DNA from 3 places in the Mesorhizobium sp. M2A.F.Ca.ET.046.03.2.1 genome. Region 3 is predicted to be linked to each of the others. Evidence: predicted binding sites of a transcription regulator. Region 3 holds the regulator's gene; each other region holds the start of a gene.

Region 1 (7,143 bases), 3.4 Mb from region 3:
CCGGCCCGCAGGGACATATCGCGGCCGCCCTGGCCGTGCGGCTTTGCTATGGCGAGAATTCACGGCTGGATGCCTGCGCCATGAGTTCTTTAGGCTAGAGGCCGAGGGTCGCGGCCGCCACCGGCAGGTACCGGCCGGTCTTGGCAACGGTGACGATGGCGATAAAGCTCCATAGGGGCTCGCGCAGCACGCCGGCCATCACCGTCAGCGGATCGCCGATAAATGGAGCCCAGCTCAGCAGCAGGCTCCATCGTCCGTAACGGTGATAGCGCGCCGCCGCGCGGTCGAGCGCGGCAGGCTTTGCCGGAAACCATTTGCGGTCGCCGAAGCGATCGATGCCGCGGCCCAGCAGCCAGTTGACCACCGAACCAAGCACGTTGCCGATCGTCGCGACCAGAACCAGCGCGGCCGGCGAATGGGTCCCGGCCAGGAGAAAGCCGACCAGCGCTGCTTCCGATTGCAGCGGCAGGATGGTCGCGGCGGCGAAGGCGGTCAGGAAAAGTCCGCCGAAAGCGGCAAGGTCACCAAGCATTGCCGTCCGTCAGTTCGCCTCTCGCCATTTCGGATCCTGACTATCGACGGCTTGGGTCATGGCGACCGTCGCCCAGCTCCCGGCGCGTATCACGAAAGTGACGCGCTCGCTCCCCTATATGCTAGGCTTATGTCGTCAAAACAGGGTCATCGTTATGGATGCCAGCGAATTGCAGGCCATAGGCGACACGCTGATGCGCCTCGTCACCCCCGATATGAAGCCGAAAGACCTGCTCAAGGCGGTGCGCAAGGAGCATCCCGACGCCAGGAAGAAGGACATCGCCCGCGCCGCCTTCCATGCCATCATCGCCAATGCCGACCAGGATCCCGGCAAATCGCGCAACCTCCAGGCTTTCGCGCTTGCCGAGCGCACCCAGCAATCGGAATAAATTGCCGCGAATTGTAGCATTGGGCTTGCTGGAAACTTAATAAGCGACTTCTAATTTATGGCTCCGCCGGCAACTGGCCCCAACCGGTACTAAGCCCATGACCAAAAACCTCGGCAATGCCAAACCCAGCGCTCCAGCCAAGGAGATAAGCGCCTCGCTGTTCAGCAGGGCGGCGCCGGCGCTGTTTCCGCTGGTGGTCGCGGCGCTCGGCTATCTTTTCGGCCAGCATTATTTCGGCTTTTGACGCGCGGCCGGCTTCAGGTGGTTTACAGCCTGATTGTGATTGGTCCGTCTCGGCCCCTGCGCTTGCAGCTTTGGTCCTAGGGCCTAGGTCGTTCTTGCCCTCGCATGGGCGCGAGCGCATCCTTTCCTGCAGCCGGCGGCCTCGCAAACTCCGGTCAGGCCCGGCCGCCGAACCCAGTATCACCCCCAAGGCAGCCGGGCCGCCCATCGCTCCCCACCACTCCGTGAGTTATTGTAGTCTTTGCTCGACGGGGCGACGTAGGCGCCATAGTCGTTTTTATCCGTCAGATTTCAAAAATCTACTGAGTATCGGCGAGTGCCTTCGCACTAAATGTCGATCAGCTCCGCTTTCGACAACTTAAGGCGCTCTAGAGCACTTCCTGTGATCGATGAATCGATTGTGATGTGACGGCTGCGTTTTGTGCTGATTCAACGTCCACCTCGATGGAGGTTGACGATGGGAAAAGCATTGAGCATGGATCTTCGGTCGCGGGTCTTGAAGGCTTCGGACGAGGGCATGTCGGCGCGGCAAGCGGCGGCGCGGTTCGGCGTGGGAGTGTCCAGCGCGATCCGCTGGATTGCGCGGGCGAAGATCGGCGAACTGGCGCCCCGCCCGCAGGGCCGCCGCCGCGCCTCCAGCCTCGATGCGCATGAACCCTTCATCGTCAGGCTGATCGAGGAGCGCAAGGACATCACGCTGAACGAGATGGTGGAGCGGCTCGTCGCCGAGCAGTCGGTGCGCATCAGCCGCAGCGCCTTGAGCGCCTGGCTTCGCCGCCACGGCTGGACATTCAAAAAAAGTCCGCGCACGCACTGGAGCAGGATCGCCCCGACATCCTGAACCGGCGCCGGGACTGGTTCGACGGCCAGCTCGACCTCGATCCGGCGAAGCTCGTGTTCATCGATGAGACCGGCCTCTCCACAAAGATGGCCCGCCTGCGTGGAAGAGCGCCGCGCGGCGAGCGCTGCCGGGCCGGCGTGCCGCATGGCCACTGGAAGACCACGACCTTCACCGGAGCGCTGCGGCTGACGGGCATGACTGCGCCCTTCGTCTACGACGGCGCCATGAACGGCAACGTGTTCCTGGCCTATGTCGAACAGGTGCTGGTCCCGACATTGTCGGAGGGCGACGTAGTCGTCATGGACAACCTGCCCGCCCACAAGGCCGCCGGCGTGCGCGACGCGATTGAGGCCGCAGGCGCGAGCCTGCTCTACCTGCCGCCTTACAGTCCCGACTTCAATCCGATTGAGAACGCCTTCGCCAAACTCAAGGCGCTGCTGCGAGCAAAGGCCGAGAGGACCATCAACGCTTTGTGGGACGCGGTCGGTGCGGTCGTCGACCTCTTCACCCCAGCCGAATGTGCCAACTACTTCAAAGCCGCAGGATATGAACCGGATTAAACAGGACGCGCTCTAGATCGTATTGGGTCTAGGCACCAGATACTTGGGCCGAAGGCAGGAGCCGTATGATAACAAGCGAGCCAGACAGTGTGCGTGTGAAAACCGTCAATGGCCAATGGATCGTGCGCATCGTCGACGGTGGCAGGCTGACGCAGCAAGTGTTCGACATTCACGAGCAGGCCGAGAGCTTCGCCGAGGAGGAGCGGCTGCGATTGGGGCTCCCCGGGGAGCCACCGGCCGAGGAGCCGGCGGGGCCGCCGCGGAGCGGACAGGCTGGCTGAGATCGTCGACGCTCATGGCCAACTGTGAAAATGCGAGACAAATCGGCGGACGGCACGCGGGTGTTGCATTTGCCTTCGACGCACTGGCCACGCAACGCCGCTCGCTGACCCAAGCGTTTGAACACAGGTCGCCGGCGGAGCGCGGTGTTCCGACTCCGCTATCCCATATGTTGCGCCCTGAGCGTCTCCTTCATCCGCTCGAGCGCCGGCTCGCCGCCGGTCGCGAGGTCATCGGCGATTCGGGCAAGCTTGTCGTCGGCCTTGCGGTGTTTGCTGCCCCAGGCGCCTAGCGTCGCCAGCACCGGCAACAGGTCGATGCCGGCCTCTGTCAGCCGGTAGATCGCCTTCAGGCCATGGCTGGGGTCGTCGCTTCGCGTGAGGATGCCTTCGTCCTGCAGCGTCTGCAGCCGCTCGGCCAGCGTGCGCGACGAGATGCCTTCGTCGGACTGCAGGAATTCGCGAAAATGCCGTTTCCCGGCGAAAGCCAGGTCGCGGATGATGAGCAGTGTCCAGCGGTCGCCGAGCAATTCGAGCGAGAGGCTGATCGGGCAGCCAGACCGTCCCTTGGTCGCCATCAACATACTTCCATTTGTAAATCAATTTACTATTGACACCATTGCCGCTTTGCGTCAAACGGTTCCAAAAGTAAATCATTGGCGAGGAGAATGAGCATGAGGAAGCTGATCCTTCAGATGCAAATGTCGGTCGACGGCTTTGTCGGCTCCGATGAGGATCGTCGCTGGCAGCTTTGGGAATGGGGCGACGACAGCGACTGGGACGAGGAGTTGAAGCAGGATTTCAATGCCGTCTTCACGACCGTCGGCACCATCCTGTTGAGCCGCAAGATGGTGGAAGAGGGCTACCTTGCCCATTGGGGCAATGCGGCCAAGAAATATCCGAAGGATCGCTTCTATGCTTTCGCGCAGCGTATCGTCGAGGCTGAGAAGGTCGTCGCGAGCGACAAGCTTGCAGCGTCGCGCTGGGAACGGACATGGGTCGTAAGCGGCGACCTGCCGCGCGAGGTCGACGCGCTGAAGCAGGGCGAGGGCGGCGACATCGCCGTGTTCGGCGGCGCCGGCTTCGCCTCGGCGCTGATCGCCGCCGGCCTGGTCGACGAGTTCCAGCTCTTCATCAATCCGGCGGTGCTGGGGAAAGGCCGCCGCATCTTCGACAAAAGCGGGTTCGCCAGGCTGACGCTCCTCGGCTCGAAGTCCTATGCCTGCGGCATGGTGGTGAGCCGCTACGCGCTCGCGCAATGAGAAGCGGCAACCGAGCCCGCACCGCCTTGAATCAATCTCGCGGCGCGCCTTTCTGACTGGCCCCCAGCCTCAGTGCCCCGCCTGGTCGGCGTCGGTCAGCGTGCCGAGGAAGGCGACGATGTCGTCGATCTCGGCATCGGTCAGCGCCGGCTTGTCGCCGGGCTTTCTGCCGTTGAACGGCGGGTCGGTGTTGAGGTTCGGCCAGTAAGCTCTTGGCAGATCGTCGAATTTGTCGACCGTGCCGTCGGCATTCTTCGGGTACCAGCGCGCCGGATCGCTGTCGCGGCTGGAATAGAAGGCGACCGCGTCGCGCAGCGTGTGGAAATAACCATTGTGGAAGAAGCTTTTGCGCAAGGCCACGTTGCGCAGCGTCGGCGTCTCGAACAGGCCGCAATACTCGGCGCGGCCCTTGAAGTCGGTGCGCAGCGGGCCACACAGGCCGAGGTCGAAGTAATCAGGATCGGAATTGGCGGGGATCGCCGGATTGCGCGGCACGGCAATCGCGATCAGGCCGTAGTCGGTGAACTGCGGCGGCTCGCCGTCATTGGCGGGCTCGCTCAAATGGCAGCTCGCGCAATTGCCCTTCGCCTCGTCCTCGAACAGCATCCGGCCGCGCAATTCCTGCGCCGAGAGCTGCGCCTTGCCGGCGAGGAAGGCGTCATAGCGGCTGGAATAGGGATAGAAATCGGCGCTGCTCTGCTCGAAGGTGCCGAGCGCTTCCACCGCGGCATCAAAAGCGTCCTGCGGATGGTCGAAGACATCGGCGCCGAAGGCGGCCTTGAAGGCGTCGGCATAGGGCGCCTTGCGCAGGCTGGCGGCCACCTGGGCCTCGTCCTTGTTGCCCATCTCGAAGGGCGACAGCAGCGGGATTCTCGCCTGGTCCTTGCCGTGGTCGGCGCGGCCGTCCCAGGTCAGGCCGCCGGTCGGGCCGTTGTCGACGCTCTCGTCGCCTTCGTCCTCGGAGTCGTAGAAATGCTCGCTGAAGGCTGGCGCTGCCTGCAAATAGCGCAGCGACGGCACGGCGCGCACGCCGGGCTGGTCGAGCCTGGCTCCGCCCATCTCGACCGGCGAGGCCGAGGCCGGTCCGAAGGCGTGATTGGGATCGTGGCAGGACGAGCAGGCCTGCTTGCCGGAAGCAGAGAGCGAAAGGTCGAAGAACATCTGCCGTCCGAGCGCCGTCAGCGCGTCGACGCGGGCATAAGCTTCCCGGCGCGACATCGGGCCAGGATGGACGCCCAATGGCTCCGCGGTATTGGCGGGTGCGGTCAAGCCGACGATCGAAGCTGCCAGCAGGGCGATCGCGTGATTTTTCCGTCTCATCTGCGCGGCGACATCCCTGATTTCCTTCGCGACGTAAGGTTCAAGTGCAACGGATTGATGACTGGCCGTCCCGCTCACGAAACCGTGTTTGACGGGGACGGAACTGTCACAAAGGTGACAAGGCATCGAAGTAGCTGGGCATTGATGCATCTGCGTTCCTGCATTGCCGTCCTCCAGCCATTCCCCAGCCACGAGGCATCCTTCAATGACCCGGTCCCTTCTCTCCCTTTGCCTCGCCACCACGGCGCTGGCATCGCTCTCCGCCGCTGCCCACGCGGCTCCCCCCGGCTACGACAAGATCGACACCGTCGTCGTCATCTACGCCGAGAACCGCAGCTTCGATAACCTCTATGGCGGCTTCCCCGGTGCCAACGGCTTGGCGAATGTGTCGCCCGGCCAGGCGCGCCAGCTCGACCGTGACGGCAAGCTGCTTTCCGAGTTGCCGCCGGCCTGGGGCGGGCTGACCGGCAAGGGCGTCACGCCGGCGGTGACGGAAGCGCAGAGCGCGCATCTCGCCAACGCGACATTCGCCATCGACGATCCCAACGGCTTCAACGAGGGCACCAACGTCGTCACGCATGACCTCTGGCACCGCTTCTACCAGGAGCAGATGCAGATCGACGGCGGCAAGAACGACAAGTTCGTCGCCTGGGCCGATTCCGGCTCGCTGGTAATGGGCCATTACGACGGCTCCAACCTGCCGATGTGGGCGATCGCCAAGAAGTACGTTCTGGCCGACAATTTCTTCCAAGGCGCCTTCGGCGGCTCCTTCCTCAACCACTTCATGCTCGCCTGCGCCTGCGTGCCCTACTATCCGAATGCCGACACCAGCCCGGTGAAGGGCCAGATCGCCGTCGTCGAGCCGGATGGCGTGACGCTGAAGCCGGCCGACAATTCACCGGCCTCCGCACTCGGCGGCGTGCCGAAATTCGCCAATGACGGCGCAATCACTCCAGACTTTTATGCCGTCAACACCATGCAGCCGCCCTACCAGCCGAGCGCCAACAAGCCGGCCGAAGGCGGCGACAAGGCGCTCGCCGATCCGGCTGCGCCGACCACGCTGCCGCCGCAGCACGAGATCACCGTCGGCGATCTCCTGTCGCTGAAGGGCGTTTCCTGGGCGTGGTATTCAGGCGCCTGGCAGGTGGCGCTCGACGGCAAGAACGCGACGCCCGTGCCGAACTTCCAGTTCCATCACCAGCCCTACAACTATTTCGCGGCTTACGCGCCGGGCACAGCCGCGCGCGCCGAGCACATCAAGGATGGCGGCCTCGGCGGCGAAGAGTTCATCAAGGCGATCGACGACGGCAAGCTGCCGCAGGTCTCCTTCTACAAGCCGCAGGGCAACCTCAACGAACATGCCGGCTATGCCGACGTGACCTCGGGCGACCAGCATCTGGCCGACATCGTTTCGCATCTGGAGAAGAGCCCGCGATGGGCGCATATGCTGGTGGTCGTCACCTATGACGAGAATGGCGGCTTCTGGGATCACGTCGCGCCGCCCAAGGCCGACCGCTGGGGCCCGGGCAACCGCGTCCCGGCCTTCATCATCTCGCCCTATGCGAAGATGGGCATGGTCGACCACACGCAGTACGACACCACCTCGATCCTGCGCTTCATCACCAACCGCTACGAGCTGCCGGTGCTGCAAGGCATCGTCGCCCGCGACAAGGCGCTGCGCAACGACGACCAGCCGCCGATGGGCGATCTGACGGCGGC
Region 2 (7,143 bases), 1.3 Mb from region 3:
GAGCGCATGAAAACGATCGACTTCTCGATCCCTTATGCCTCGTCGCCGGTGGCCTTCCTGGCCGACAAGAACGGCCCGCTGGCCAACCTGTCCAACAAAGGCAAGATGATCGATTTGTCGAAGGACGACGCCGAATCCAAGGCGGCGCTCGACACGCTGCGCAAGGAGCTCACCGGCAAGAATGTCGGCCTGCAGGTCTCGACCACCGAGGCGACCTTCGCCGACAAATATCTGAAGGACGTCGCCAACGTCCATGAATACAAGACCACCGACGAGCACGACCTCGACCTGATGGCGGGCCGCATCGACGTGGCCTTCGCCGACACCACCTATTTCCTCGGCACGCTGGCCAAGCCCGACGCCAAGGACCTGGAATTCGTCGGGCCGCAATTCAAGGGTGGTCCGATCCTCGGGCCGGGCATCGGCGCCGCCTTCCGCAAGAGCGACAAGGACCTGCAGGACATTTACAACAAGGCACTCAAGGCCGCGCTCGACGACGGCTCGGTGTCAAAATACTCCATGCAGTGGTTCAAGATCGACATTACCAAGTGATGTCGCAACGGGAGCAGCCAAGGCTGCTCCCGTTTTGCACTGAGACAAGGAACCGTCGCCGGGAAGGAAGGCGTACGTGGAGTTTCTCAACGATCTGCAGGCGCAGTTTTCGACGGCCTATGAGCTGCTGGCCGCCGGCTGGGGCGTGCAACTGCTCTGGGGCATCGCCTGGACGCTCGCCGTCACCGTCGTCTCGATGCTGATTGGTGCTGCGCTGGGCTCACTGGTGGCTGCGGCCAAGCTCTCGCATCGCGGCGGATTGAGGTTCATCGGCGAGAGCTACACCACCGTCTTCCGCGGCGAACCGGAACTTCTGATCATCTACCTGTTCTACTATGGCGGCACGCAGGTGCTGACCGGTGTGGCGCGGTCGACCGGATCGATCGGCTCGACCGACATCCTGAACATGCCGAGCTTCCTCGGCGGCGTGCTTGCGGTCGGCATCATTTCCGGCGCCTACCAGGCCGAGGTTTTTCGCGGCTCGTTCCTGGCGATCCACCGCGGCGAGCTGGAGGCGGCGCGCGCCTACGGCATGTCGGCCTGGCTGCGGTTTCGCCTCGTGATCGTGCCCCAGGTGCTGCGCCTCGCCGTGCCGGGGCTGGGCAATGTCTGGCAATTGACCATCAAGGATTCGGCGCTGATCTCGGTCACCGGCGTCGCGGAGCTGATGCTCACCGCGAACAAGGCCGCGCGTTCGACGCATCATTCGCTGCTTTTCTACACGGTCGCTGGCATCCTTTACCTGGTGATGACCTCGATCTCGACGCCGATCTTCGAAAAGGCCGAGCGTTACACCTCGCGCAGTTTCACGCGGCCGAAGTGAGGTGGCGGTGGATCTCGACTTCTACCTTCCCACCATGTGGAGCGTGCTGAAGGCGCTGCCGCTGACGCTCGAGATCTGGTTCTTCGGCATCGCCTTCGGGCTGATCATCGCCACCGGCCTGACCTGGCTGCGGGCTTCCGGCTACAGATTGGGCGAATATTTCACCCGCGCCTATGTCTTCATCTTCCGTGGCTCGCCGCTTCTGGTGCAGCTCTATTTGATCTATTTCGGCCTCTCCCAGTTCGACTTCGTCCGCCACAGCTCGATCCTGTGGCCGATCCTGCGCGATCCGATGTATTGCACGATCGTCGCTATGGCCTTGAACACGGCCGCCTATGAGAGCGAGATATTCCGCGGCGCGCTGCGGGCGGTGCCGGTCGGACAGATCGAGGCGGCCAAGGCGTTCGGCATGTCGGCCTTCACCCGTTTCCGCCTCGTCACGCTCCCGATCGCGCTGCGGCTCGCTCTGCCGGCCTATTCGACCGAAATCATCCTGATGACCAAGGCGACCGCGCTCGCCTCGGTGGTCACGATCATGGAGATGATGGGAACGGCGCAGAAGATCCAGCACGACACGTTCCGGCCGATCGAGGTGCTGACCTGCGCCGGCGTGATCTACCTGCTGCTCAACCTGTCGATCGCCCGGCTGTTCGCCTGGGTCGAATACCGGCTGTCGCCGCATCTGCGGCCGCCGCCCGAGCAGAGTCAGCAAATCAAACCCGTACCGGAGGTGTTGTGATGTCGGCAAATGTCGCCGCTGCCGCGAAAGCAGCACCGTCCTCCGGAGTGACGCCTGCCATCAGCGTCAAGGACCTGCGCAAATGCTTTGGCGATCACGAGGTGCTCAAGGGCATTTCGCTGGAAGCCCACAAGGGCGACGTGATTTCCATCCTCGGCTCCTCCGGGTCCGGCAAGAGCACGATGCTTCGCTGCATCAACCTGCTGGAGACCCCTGACTCCGGCGAGGTGCGGGTCGACGGCGAGCTGATCAAGATGAAGCGAAGCCGCGACGGCCATCAGATGCCGGCCGACATCCGCCAGGTGGAACGGATTCGCGCCAACCTCGCCATGGTCTTCCAGAGCTTCAATCTCTGGTCGCACATGACCGTGCTGGAAAACCTCGTCGCCGCGCCGACGCATGTTTTGAAGCGGCCGCGCGCCGAGTGCCTGGAGCAGGCCGAGGCCTTGCTGAAGCGCGTCGGCATATGGGAGCGCCGCAACTACTATCCGCCGCATATGTCGGGCGGCCAGCAGCAGCGCGCGGCAATTGCCCGCGCCCTGGCGATGAACCCCAAGGTGATGCTGTTCGACGAGCCGACATCGGCGCTCGATCCGGAACTGGTCGGCGAGGTGCTGCGCGTCATGCGCTCGCTTGCCGAGGAAGGGCGCACCATGCTCGTCGTCACCCACGAAATGGGCTTCGCCCGCGACGTGTCGAGCAAGGTGATGTTCCTGCACAAGGGCGAGGTGGATTCGGTCGGCGAGCCGAAGGAGATGTTCGCCAGGCCGCCGACGCCGCAGTTCAAGCAGTTCATCGCCAACTTCAACAAGTAGGCGCCTCTCCTTCTCGGATCGGCGCGAAGCGCCGAGACGGATGAGGGGTGTTCCAGCTGGGCAATGGCGTTCGCCTGGCAGCACCGTTGTGCCCAACCGCCAGCGCTTCATTCCTTCCAGCACCCTTCATCCGGCCGCTTCGCAGCCACCTGCTCCCACAAGGGGGAGAAGGGAAGGCGCTTAAATCATGTCCGACAGACCGGAAAACGCCATCGCCTTGCGCAGCACCTCGGCGAAGCGTTCGCCGGCGAGCTCCTTGTCGCCGCTGTTGTCGATCGAGGTGACGTCCGGCCCGGTCAGCTTGACGCTGGCGCTGCGCGCCAGGCGGGCAAGCACTTCGCCGCGCGATTCGCGGCCGCGCGCCGCCAGCCGCTCGGCGAGGATCTCCGGCGTGGCGGTGATCTCGACCACGGCCAGGTTGGCGTAGCGTTCGCGCAGCGCCGGGATGACCGCGCGGGAGACATTCGCCACGGCGACATGGCCGTTCGCCACGGCCCAGTCGACATCGGCCGGCAGGCCGTAGCGCAGGCCGTGCGCGTCCCAGCACAGCGAGAAGGCGCCGTCTGCCTCGGCTTCCGCGAAGGCGGCATCCGCCAGCGTGTCGTGATCCTCGCTTGCGGTGTCACTTGGCCGGGTGATGACGCGGCGCACGAATTCCAGCCGCGTCTCACCGGCAAAACGCTGCTTGGCGTAGCCGATCACCGTATCCTTGCCGGCACCGCTCGGGCCGACCACCGCGACGAAGACGCCGTTGCGGATCGGCAGGCTATCGGCCAGCTCGCGCTCGATGAGGGCCGAGACCATCATGCGACCCGGCGGCCCTGGCGCCACACGGTGCGCACGACCGGCACATGGTCGTCGACGCGCACGCGCACCAGATCGGCGCGGCGGCCAGGCTCGATGACGCCGCGGTCGGCGAGGCCGACCGCTTCGGCCGGGTTCTTCGAGACCATCGCTACAGCCTGGGGCAGCGAAATCCCTTCGACGACATCGCCGAGGAAGAAGGCCGACTGGATCAGGCTGAAGGGGATGTAGTCGGACGACAGGATGTCGAGCAGGCCGTCGGCGGCAAGCGTGCGCGCCGAGACATTGCCGGAATGCGAGGCGCCGCGCATGACGTTCGGCGCACCCATCAGCACGCCGAGACCCGCCGCCTTGGAGGCCTTGGCCGCTTCTTCCGTCGTCGGGAACTCGGCGACGCGCACGCCCTGCTCGATCGCCTCGTCGACATGGCCGGCGGTTGCATCGTCATGGCTGGCCAGCACGATGCCGCGCTCGCGGCAGGCGGCCGAGATGAAAACCCGGTTCGGGCCGGAATTGCGGGCCGATTCCGCCATTCGCTTCTCGCAGAATTTCTGGAAGTCGCGGTCGGTCAGCTTCAGCTTGCGCTGGTAGTAATAGGCATAGGTCTCGAGATTGACGAACTGGCGCTGTCCGGGCGCGTGATCCATCAGCGAGGCGAGCTTCACCCTGTCGTCAGTCTCGAAATTGGCGAAAGCCTCGAGGCAGTCCGGCGCCGAGACCTCGCAGCGCAAATGGATGAAATGGTCGGCCCTGAGCCGATCCTGGCGCACGCTATCTTCGATCGCATCGGCCAGCTTGCGCACATCGTCGGATTTCAGGTCGGCGTCCTCGTCCATGCCGACGCGCAGGGCGTCGAGCACGGTGGTGATGCCGGCGGTCGCCACCTGGGCATCATGGGCAAGCACGGCGGCGATCGGGTTCCAGCGCACTTTCGGGCGTGGCGCGTAATGCCCTTCGAGGTGATCGGTGTGCAGCTCGACGAGGCCCGGGATGATGTAGTCGCCGCCCATATCCTCGCCGGTGCGGGCAGCGCCCGGCTCGACGGCGGCGATCAGGCCGTCGCGCAACAGAAGCGAGCCCTCGACGATCTCGTCGGGCAGCACGATGCGGGTATTGGTGAGAACGGTTTCGGCGGTCATCTCAGGCGGTCCTATCTCGAGCGGTCGGCAATCAAATCAAGCTGTCTTGCGGGCCTGGCCACGGCCAAGCGCGTGGTGCGAAAGCACCATGAACGGGGCGCCAGGCTCGCTTTCGACGAACAAGGTCAGCGCATCGACCGGCACCGGCTGCCGCAGCACGTCGGCGAACAGGCCGTCGATCGCCGCGCGAAGACGCGGGCTCTCCTCCGGCCCGACGCGCCCCGACAGCGTCATGTGGAAGCGGAACGTGTCGAAGACGTAAGGATAGCCCCATTGGCAGAGGTTGCGGAACTCGTCCGGCTTCAGCGCATCGGGGCTGCGTCGCTCGATCTCGGCCTCGGTCAGCGGCGCCCGGAAACTGTCGAAGGCGCGCACCACCTCGCCGGCGAAGTCGTTGAGCGGCGCGAACCGCGTTTCCGGCACCAGCGCGAAGAAGCCGTCGATCTGCCCGACGACCAGACGCGGGATGACGACAGGCGGCGTCGCCTCGGCGAAAGCGTCGAGCGCGGCCCGCAGCGAGGCTTCGGTCTCGTTCGGCGCCAGCCGGAATGGCGCCTTCAGCGTCGCATGGAACCCGTAGCGCCTGGCCGAGGCGGTGTGGAAGGCGACTTCCGCGGCAGACAGATCGCCGACGGCCTCCACCGGCCGCGTCGCCGCCCCGAATGGGTCACGGCCCAGCCAGTTGGCGGCAATGCGCGCCAGCTTCTCGTCCTGTTCCGGTGTGTAGTAGATGGCGTATCGCATCGGCGTTCCTCGTCAAGCGCGCCGCGCCCGAAGGATCATGCGACGCGCTTCAAGTCATTGTCTTGGCAAGTCGTGGGTCCCAAAACGCCAAGGCGTTTGCGGCGACATGCACCGGAACCGCTGCCATAGGTGATTTCCATGACGGATTGACGAAGCTTTCATGGGTTTTCGAAGGCAAGTCCAGCCGCAAGCTCGTTAGCCGACGATTTTTCCGGGCTGGACCAATGCGCGGTCAGGCCTTCATCAGCCATTCGTGCTCGGCCGCGTTGTGGAATTTCCACGTCCGCTTCGGTCCGGCCATGACGTTGAGATAATAGAGGTCGTAGCCGTGGCAGGCCGCGCAGGGGTGATAGCCCTTCGGCACCAGCACGACATCGCCGTCCTCGATCGCCATGGCCTCGTCCAGCTCGCGCACGCCGTTGCGGTCGGCGTCGGTGTAGACGCGCTGGAAGGCAAAACCCTGCGGCGGGTTGAGGCGGTGATAGTAGGTCTCTTCCAGGTAGGATTCGGCCGGCAGATTGTCCTGGTCGTGCTTGTGCGGCGGGTAGCTGGACGTGTGGCCGCCGGGCGTGATGACCTCGACCACCAGCAGCGAATCCGCCGGCTTGCCCTCGGGCAGGATGTTGGTGACGTAGCGCGTGTTGGTGCCCTTGCCACGTACCTCCTGGCCGAGATCGTCCGGCCCGATGACGCGCACCGGCAGGCCGCCGCCGAGGCCCGGCGCCGAGCAGACGGCGAGTTCCAGCTCGGTGTCGGCGGTCACCGACCATTCGGTGCCTTGCGGCACATAGACCGACCACGGCTTGCCTTCGAAAGGCGACATGCGCTCGCCGAGCAGGCCGAGATCCTTGCCGCCGGCGGTCGCCTTGCCCTTGCCGGTAACGAAGACCAGGCAAACCTCGCGGTCGCCCGTCTTGCCGGACGCCGTCTCGCCCACCTTCAGCCGATGCAGGTCGAACCCGACATAGGTCCAGCCGGCGCTTTGCGGCGTGACATGCGCGACATGGCCGTGGCCCCTGTCGGCCTTGACGATGAGTTTCGACATTTTGTCTCTCCTGTCCTTGTTCGCTCAGCGGGCTGGCGACCCAGAGATTTCACCAGCTGAGGAATCCGGCGCAAACCTTCGGTGTTGGCCGTGGCCTCTAAACTTCGTCATCCTAGGGCGAAGCAGGAGCGAAGCTCCGTCGCGGAGACCCTAGGATCCATGCCGTTACCTCAGACGTGGAATGCCAGCGGAGCAGAATTCTGCACCGTTGCAACACTTCAAAGTCATGGCATGGATCCTAGGCCTGCGCTGCGTCGCTGCGCTCCTTGCTCCGCCCTAGGATGACGAAGCGAGGTGCGTTCCGGCCAATCGCCGACGTATGCGATCTATGACGCACGCAGCACCCGATCCGCAAAAACGTCCGCGCCATGGCTTCCGCCTCATTCCTTCGGCTCGGCCGGAGGCTTCGCCTCCTCCGCCGGCTTGTAGAGATAGAAAAACTGCCACACCGCATAGCCGGCGAAGCCGAGCGCGATGATGCC
Region 3 (7,143 bases):
CCTGACCGAGCTTTGCCCCCGCCCTCTCAGGCGCCCTATCGGCATCGCCGTCGAGCTTCTGGCCGGCATTCCCTCGATCATCTACGGCATCTGGGGCCTGTTCGTCTTCGCGCCCTTTCTGCAGACGACGATCCAGCCCTTCATCATCTGGCTCTTCAAGGGCATCCCCGGCCTCAACAGCCTGTTTGCCGGCCCGCCCTACGGCATCGGCCTGCTGACCTCCTCCCTGATCCTGGCCATCATGGTGCTGCCCTTCATCACCTCGATCACCAAGGACGTGTTCGACACGGTGCCGGCGGTGTTGAAGGAATCGGCATACGGTATCGGCTGCACGACCTGGGAGGTGACGCGGCGCGTGACCATTCCCTACACCCGCGTCGGCATCATGGGCGGCGTCATGCTCGGCCTCGGCCGCGCGCTCGGCGAGACGATGGCCGTCACCTTCGTCATCGGCAACGCGCATCGCATCAGCGCCTCGCTGTTCGCGCCGGGCACGACGATCTCGGCGACGATCGCCAACGAGTTCACCGAGGCCGATGGCGCGATCTACACCTCCTCGCTGGTGGCTCTCGGCCTGATCCTGTTCATAATAACCTTCATCATCCTGGCGCTCGCACGCTACATGCTGCTGCGCATCGATAGCCGCACGGGAGCCTGACCGATGGCGACTGCCGCATCAATTCACCAGAGCCGCAAGCGCAAGAATGCCGTGATGATGGCGCTGTGCGTCATCGCCGCCGGCATCGGCCTTGCCTGGCTGGCGCTGATCCTCGGCGCCCTGCTCTACAAGGGGCTCTCCGGGGTGTCGCTGGCCGTGTTCACCCAGATGACGCCGCCGCCGGGCGATGCCGGCGGCCTGCTCAACGCCATCTACGGCAGCATCGTGATGACCATCATCGGCATCTTCGTCGGCACGCCGATCGGCGTGCTGGCCGGCACCTACATGGCCGAGTATGGCCGCTTCTCGAAGCTCACCACGGTGGTGCGCTTCATCAACGACATCCTGTTGTCGGCCCCTTCGATCATCGTCGGCCTGTTCGTCTATGAGCTGATGGTGCGGCCGATGGGGCACTTCTCGGCCATCGCCGGCGCCGTCGCGCTGTCCATCCTGGTGATCCCCGTCGTGGTGCGCACCACCGAGGACATGCTGAACCTCGTGCCCAACGCGCTGCGCGAGGCAGGCACCGCCATCGGCGCGCCGCGCTGGGTGGTGATCCGCTCCGTCGCCTACCGCGCGGCGCTGTCCGGCATCGTGACCGGCATATTGCTGGCGATCGCCCGCATCTCCGGCGAGACGGCGCCGCTGCTCTTCACCGCGCTCAACAACCAGTTCTGGTCGAGCAATCTCAATGCCCCGATGGCCAGCCTGCCGGTGACCATCTTCCAGTTCGCTCTCAGCCCTTACGAGGAATGGCAGCAGCTGGCCTGGACGGGCGCACTCATGATCACCTTGACGGTTCTCGGGCTGAGCATCATCGCCCGCAGCCTAACCGGACGCAGAGAGGACAGATGAAACCGATGTTGTCCACCGACCTGAACGTAGCCGACACGACCGTCGAGAAGGCCAAGATCGAGGTCAAGAACCTCAACTTCTACTATGGCCAGTCGAAGGCGCTGAAGGACATCAACCTGTCGCTGCCCGAGCGCAGCGTGACCGCCTTCATCGGCCCGTCGGGCTGCGGGAAGTCGACGCTGCTGCGCGTCTTGAACCGCATCTACGAGCTTTATCCGAAGCAGAGCGCCGAGGGCCAGGTGCTGCTCGACGGCAAGAACATCCTCGATCGCTCGCAGGACCTCAACCTGCTCAGGACCAAGATCGGCATGGTGTTCCAGAAGCCGACGCCGTTCCCGATGTCGATCTACGAGAACATCGCCTTCGGCGTCAGGCTCTATGAGAAGATCAGCAAGGCCGAGATGGACAGCCGCGTCGAGTCGGCGCTGAAGCGCGCCGCACTCTGGAACGAGGTTAAGGACAAGCTCAACGCCAGCGGCCAGAGCCTCTCGGGCGGCCAGCAGCAGCGCCTTTGCATCGCCCGCACCGTCGCGGTGAAGCCGGAGGTCATCCTGCTCGACGAACCGGCCTCGGCGCTCGATCCGCTCTCGACCGCCAAGATCGAGGAGCTGATCGACGAATTGCAGGCCGACTACACGATCGTCATCGTCACCCACAACATGCAGCAGGCGGCGCGCGTGTCGCGGCAGACGGCGTTCATGTATCTGGGCGAGCTGGTGGAATTCGACCGGACCGAGAAGATATTCACCTCGCCCCGCGAGAAGCGCACCCAGGACTACATCACCGGCCGCTTCGGCTGAGCTCATACGAGGACAACATCATGGCCGAACATACCGTCGCCTCGTTCGACGAGGATCTGAGGCAGATCAGCCGGCTCATCAACGACATGGGCGATCTCGCCGGCTCCATGGTCGGCGGCTCGACCAGGGCCCTGCTCGAAAGCGACAATGCGCTGGCGCAGCGCGTCGTCTCCGACGATGCCATCATGGACGCGCGTCAGCGCGAGCTTGACGACCGCGCCATCACGCTGATCGCCAAGCGCCAGCCGATGGCGGACGATCTTCGCCACGTGGTCGGCTCGATACGCATGGCGGGCGACCTCGAACGCATCGGCGATCTCGCCAAGAACATCGCCAAGCGCGTCGGGTCAGTCGGCGTCAGCACCGCCCCGCGCGACCTCACGCATTCGATCGATTCCATGGCGCAACTGGTGCTGATCCAGGTCCAGGGCGTGATTCAGGAATATACGGTGGGTGATGCCACGGCGCTGGCCAAGCTTCGCAACGACGACGAACGCATCGACGTCAAATACACCTCCGTCTTCCGCGAGCTGTTGACCTACATGATGGAAGATCCGCGCAACATCACCGCTTGCACTCATCTTCTGTTCTGCGCCAAGAACCTCGAGCGCATCGGTGACCATGTGACCAACATCGCCGAGAACGCCTATTATGTGCTGACCGGCACGCAATTGCCCGCCAACCGTCCCAAGCAGGACGAGACGGCAATGTCGGCGCCGGCCGCCTGACGGAAAAGGTTACCCCGATGATCGCGCCACGCATCATGGTGGTGGAGGACGAGGAGCCGCTGGGGGTGCTGCTTCGCTACAATCTCGAATCCGAGGGTTACCAGGTGGAAGTGGTGACCCGCGGCGACGAGGCCGAAATCCGCCTTCAGGAAAATGTTCCCGACCTGCTCGTGCTCGACTGGATGGTGCCGGCGGTCTCCGGCATCGAGCTCTGCCGGCGTCTCAGGATGCGGCCCGAGACCGAGCGGCTGCCGATCATCATGCTGACCGCGCGCGGTGAAGAAAGCGATCGGGTTCGAGGTTTGTCCACCGGCGCCGACGACTATCTGGTCAAGCCGTTCTCGACGCCGGAGTTCATGGCGCGCGTCAAGGCGCTGCTGCGCCGCGCCAAGCCGGAGGTGCTGTCCAGCGTGCTCAAGGTCGGCGACATCGTGCTCGACCGCGAATCGCACCGCGTCTACCGCAAGAAGAGCGAGATCAGGCTGGGCCCGACCGAGTTCCGCCTGCTCGAGTTCATGATGCGGCATCCCGGCCGCGTGTTCTCGCGCAGCCAGCTACTCGACAATGTCTGGGGCGAGACGATCTATATCGACGAGCGCACGGTGGACGTGCATGTCGGCCGCCTGCGCAAGGCCGTCAACAACGGCCGCATGCCGGACGTCATCCGCACCATCCGCGGGGCGGGTTATGCAATCCGGGAAGACTAGGGATATGCTGATATTCAGGTGAGGCCGGCCTGCGAATGGCGGCTTCCTGCGCTTCCGGTACTCACGTACCAAAAAGTACGCTCCGTTCCGGTTCTCGGAACCCACCATTCTCGACTCGGCCTGACCTGAATCTCAGCATATCCCGGCGCTTGAGCTTGCGGCTTATGCGACGTGCTTGCCCGCTCTTGCCTGGACACCCGGCGCGAAGATCTCCTGATCGACGAAGGTCAGCGCGCGGGTGGCGCAGCCTTCGCGGATCAGCGGCAGCTCGTTCGGCTCGGTGTCGAAGGAGATCGAGCTCGAGTGCTGGCCGCCGGCGGTCTGGGCGATCGCCTCCCTCAGCGCCGGCTCGATCAGGTCGAAGGCGGCCGCGCTGACGCCGACCATGGCGACCGGCGCCGGGTCGATGAGGGCGAACAGGCTGCCAAGACCGAAGCCCAGCGCCTCGCCGGCCCGACGATAAGCTTCCCGTTCGGGGCCGTCCTCCTGCCGGGCCTTTGCGGCCAGCGCGCGCATGTCGGCGTCGCCGATGTCGGTCGGCGCGGCGTCCTCGCTTATCCCCATGGCGCTGCGCCAGATGGCGTAGTTGCCGGCATAGGCCTCGACGCAGCCGCGGCGGCCGCAGCGGCAAAGCGCGCCGCCCGGACGATGGATCATGTGGCCGAACTCGCCGCCGGAGGAATGCGTGCCGGTGAACAATTCGCCCTTCAGCACCAGGCCCATGCCGATGCCGTGCGAGAGCAGGATGGCTATGAAATTGTCGCGATAGCGCTCGGGATCGCGCCATCGCAGCGCCACCGCCATCATGTTGCAGTCGTTCTCCATGGTGGCGGGGATGCCGAATTCCCTCTCCAGGATGTCGGCGAACGGAATGTCGGTCAGCGGCGTGATCGGCGACCATAGCATGGCGCGCGCGTGGGAATCGGTGATGCCTTGAATGCCCATGGCGATGCGGGCGACGCTGCCCACGTCGAGATCGGGATCCTGCAGCCGGCGCCGGACGATCGCCAGGCACTCGCCGATCAGCTCGTCGCGCGGCATGACGAGCGTGTCCAGGCGCCGCTGTTCCTCGGCGATCACCTGGCCGGCATAGTCGATGACGGCGACCGACAGGAAGTTCAGCGACAGCACCACCGTCAGCACCGCGGCGGCTTCGGGATTCAGCGCCAGGCCGATCTGCGGCCGGCCGCGTTTCAACGCCGTCGGCTCGCTGGCCTTGCTCTCGGTGAGGATGCCCTCCTGGATCAGATCGGCGGAGATCGCCGAAATGGTCGAGTGGCTGAGGCCGGTGGTGGCGGCAATTTCCGTCCGCGATGGCTGGCCGGCGCGGCGCACGGCCGAAATCACCATGGCGCGGTTGCGCCGGCGCAAATCGTCGTGACGGATTCCGACCGACATCGTCTCGCACGTCCTCCCCGGTCATCGCGGCCTTGTGATGATGCCATGGCCTGTCGCTGACACGCTAAGGATAGTGGCAGAAGCCAAAGCCGATGTCATTATTTATTGCGGACTCCGAAAAAAATGCCTGGACCCATCAAATGCCATCAGAATGTCGGTTGACAGCTTCATTTCGCTGGACCACTATTTTTTTGAGGCTCGAAAAAAAGCCTCTTATGCCGGCCTTCGGGCCAGTCTGGGTCGCGCCGCACAAGGCGCAGGGAGGATATCATGAAAAAATTCGCAGCCGCCATTCTGGCGGGCGTAGCCATGTCGCTGACGCTGGCTTCGGTCGCCGAGGCGAAGGACAAGGTGATCGGCGTCTCGTGGTCGAATTTCCAGGAAGAGCGCTGGAAGACCGACGAAGCGGCGATGAAGGCCGCAATCGAGGCCGCCGGCGACAAGTATATTTCGGCCGACGCGCAGTCCAATCCGGGCAAGCAGCTGACCGACGTCGAAAGCCTGATCTCGCAGGGCGCCAATTCGCTGATCATCCTGGCGCAGGATGCCTCGGCAATCGGCCCGGCGGTGCAGAAGGCGCTCGATGAGGGCATCCCGGTCGTCGGCTACGACCGCCTGATCGAGAACAAGGACGTTTTCTACCTGACCTTCGACAACAAGGAAGTCGGCCGTATGCAGGCCCGTGAGGTGTTTAAGGCCAAGCCGGAAGGCAACTACGTCTTCATCAAGGGCTCGGGTTCCGATCCGAACGCCGACTTCCTGTTCTCGGGTTCCATGGAAGTGCTGAAAGAGGCGATCGACAGCGGCAAGATCAAGAATGTCGGCGAGGCCTATACCGACGGCTGGCTGCCCGCCAACGCGCAGAAGAACATGGAGCAGTTCCTGACCGCCAACGACAACAAGGTCGACGCGGTCGTGGCCGCCAATGACGGCACCGCCGGCGGCGTCGTCGCGGCGCTGACGGCGCAAGGGCTGGCCGGCACCGTTCCGGTCTCGGGCCAGGACGGCGACCACGCGGCGCTCAACCGCATCGCGCTCGGCACGCAGACCGTGTCGGTGTGGAAGGACGCGCGCGAGCTCGGCAAGAACGCCGCCGAGATCGCCTCGCAGCTCGCCGACGGCAAGAAGATGGGCGACATCGCCGGCGCCAAGGACTTCACGACGCCTGGCGGCAACACCGTCAAGTCGCTGTTCCTGACCCCGATCGCGATCACCAAGGACAATCTCAACCTCGTCATCGACGCCGGCTGGATCAAGAAGGACGAAGTCTGCGCTGGCGTTGCCGCCGGCAGCGTCAAGGTCTGCAACTAAGCTCGCCGACACTAGACCAAAAACCTTGCGCCGCGGCCTGAAAGCCGCGGCGTTTTCTCGAAGATTACCGTTCCGCCTCGAGCGGATAGCTTCTAGGCTTGCTCCGGCATCCGCGCCAGACGGGCAGGCCGGCAGGAGGAATTCATGACCGACACGACGTCCACCCAACCGGCAGACACCGCGCGTGCCTCGGAGCTGGGCACCGTCGCCCGGTTCCTGAAGGCAACCGAGCTGGACACCCGCATGCTCGGGATGATCGGCGCGCTGCTCCTGATCTGGGTCGGACTGCATGTGATCTCCAGCCTGCGGCTTGGCGTCAATCCGCTCGACTTCGACAGCCGCACCTTTCTGACGCCGCGCAATCTCTGGAACCTGTCGGTGCAGACTTCGGCCGTGGCGATCATGGCCTCCGGCATGGTGCTGGTCATCGTCATGCGCAACATCGACCTGTCGGTCGGATCGGCCGAAGGGGTGATCGGCATGGTCATGGGTTTTGCCCAGGTGCATTTCCTGGTCCGCTTCGTCGGGCTTGAGCTCGGTAACCCGTGGATCTGGGTCCTGGCGCTGCTGATCGGCCTGGCGCTCGGCCTCCTCATCGGCGCCTTCCAGGGCTTCGTCATCGCCTATCTCGAAGTGCCGGCCTTCATCGTCACGCTGGGGGGTCTGCTGGTCTGGCGGGGCGCTGC

What was found. The regulator PhoB, encoded in region 3, activates phosphate uptake and scavenging genes when phosphate is short. The targets are predictions, from matches to a motif close to TGTCATNNANCTGTCAT.
Region 1: EJ072_RS00590 (acid phosphatase) is a predicted target of PhoB. The motif match lies at 5,471-5,487, and genes of this name have one in related genera.
Region 2: EJ072_RS13105 (DUF1045 domain-containing protein) is a predicted target of PhoB. The motif match lies at 5,755-5,771, and genes of this name have one in related genera.

Annotation. Positions count from the first base shown of each region.
Region 1 is NZ_CP034449.1:103,168-110,310, reverse strand. It holds gene EJ072_RS00625 (YqaA family protein) at 95-532, opposite strand; gene EJ072_RS00620 (hypothetical protein) at 687-920, shown strand; gene EJ072_RS35770 (hypothetical protein) at 1,018-1,164, shown strand; one part of gene EJ072_RS00615 (IS630 family transposase) at 1,621-1,957, shown strand; one part of gene EJ072_RS00615 (IS630 family transposase) at 1,957-2,564, shown strand; gene EJ072_RS00610 (hypothetical protein) at 2,660-2,845, shown strand; gene EJ072_RS00605 (helix-turn-helix domain-containing protein) at 3,004-3,420, opposite strand; gene EJ072_RS00600 (dihydrofolate reductase family protein) at 3,517-4,104, shown strand; gene EJ072_RS00595 (cytochrome-c peroxidase) at 4,174-5,424, opposite strand; gene EJ072_RS00590 (acid phosphatase) at 5,630-7,143, shown strand, end outside.
Region 2 is NZ_CP034449.1:2,764,235-2,771,377, reverse strand. It holds gene EJ072_RS13135 (transporter substrate-binding domain-containing protein) at 1-552, shown strand, start outside; gene EJ072_RS13130 (ABC transporter permease subunit) at 629-1,375, shown strand; gene EJ072_RS13125 (ABC transporter permease) at 1,383-2,114, shown strand; gene EJ072_RS13120 (ATP-binding cassette domain-containing protein) at 2,114-2,929, shown strand; gene phnN (phosphonate metabolism protein/1,5-bisphosphokinase (PRPP-forming) PhnN) at 3,110-3,736, opposite strand; gene EJ072_RS13110 (alpha-D-ribose 1-methylphosphonate 5-triphosphate diphosphatase) at 3,733-4,872, opposite strand; gene EJ072_RS13105 (DUF1045 domain-containing protein) at 4,909-5,616, opposite strand; gene iolB (5-deoxy-glucuronate isomerase) at 5,849-6,661, opposite strand; gene EJ072_RS13095 (DUF3329 domain-containing protein) at 7,042-7,143, opposite strand, start outside.
Region 3 is NZ_CP034449.1:4,061,319-4,068,461, forward strand. It holds gene pstC (phosphate ABC transporter permease subunit PstC) at 1-658, shown strand, start outside; gene pstA (phosphate ABC transporter permease PstA) at 662-1,513, shown strand; gene pstB (phosphate ABC transporter ATP-binding protein PstB) at 1,510-2,313, shown strand; gene phoU (phosphate signaling complex protein PhoU) at 2,334-3,041, shown strand; gene phoB (phosphate regulon transcriptional regulator PhoB) at 3,059-3,748, shown strand; gene EJ072_RS19435 (ROK family protein) at 3,911-5,146, opposite strand; gene xylF (D-xylose ABC transporter substrate-binding protein) at 5,417-6,457, shown strand; gene EJ072_RS19445 (sugar ABC transporter permease) at 6,602-7,143, shown strand, end outside.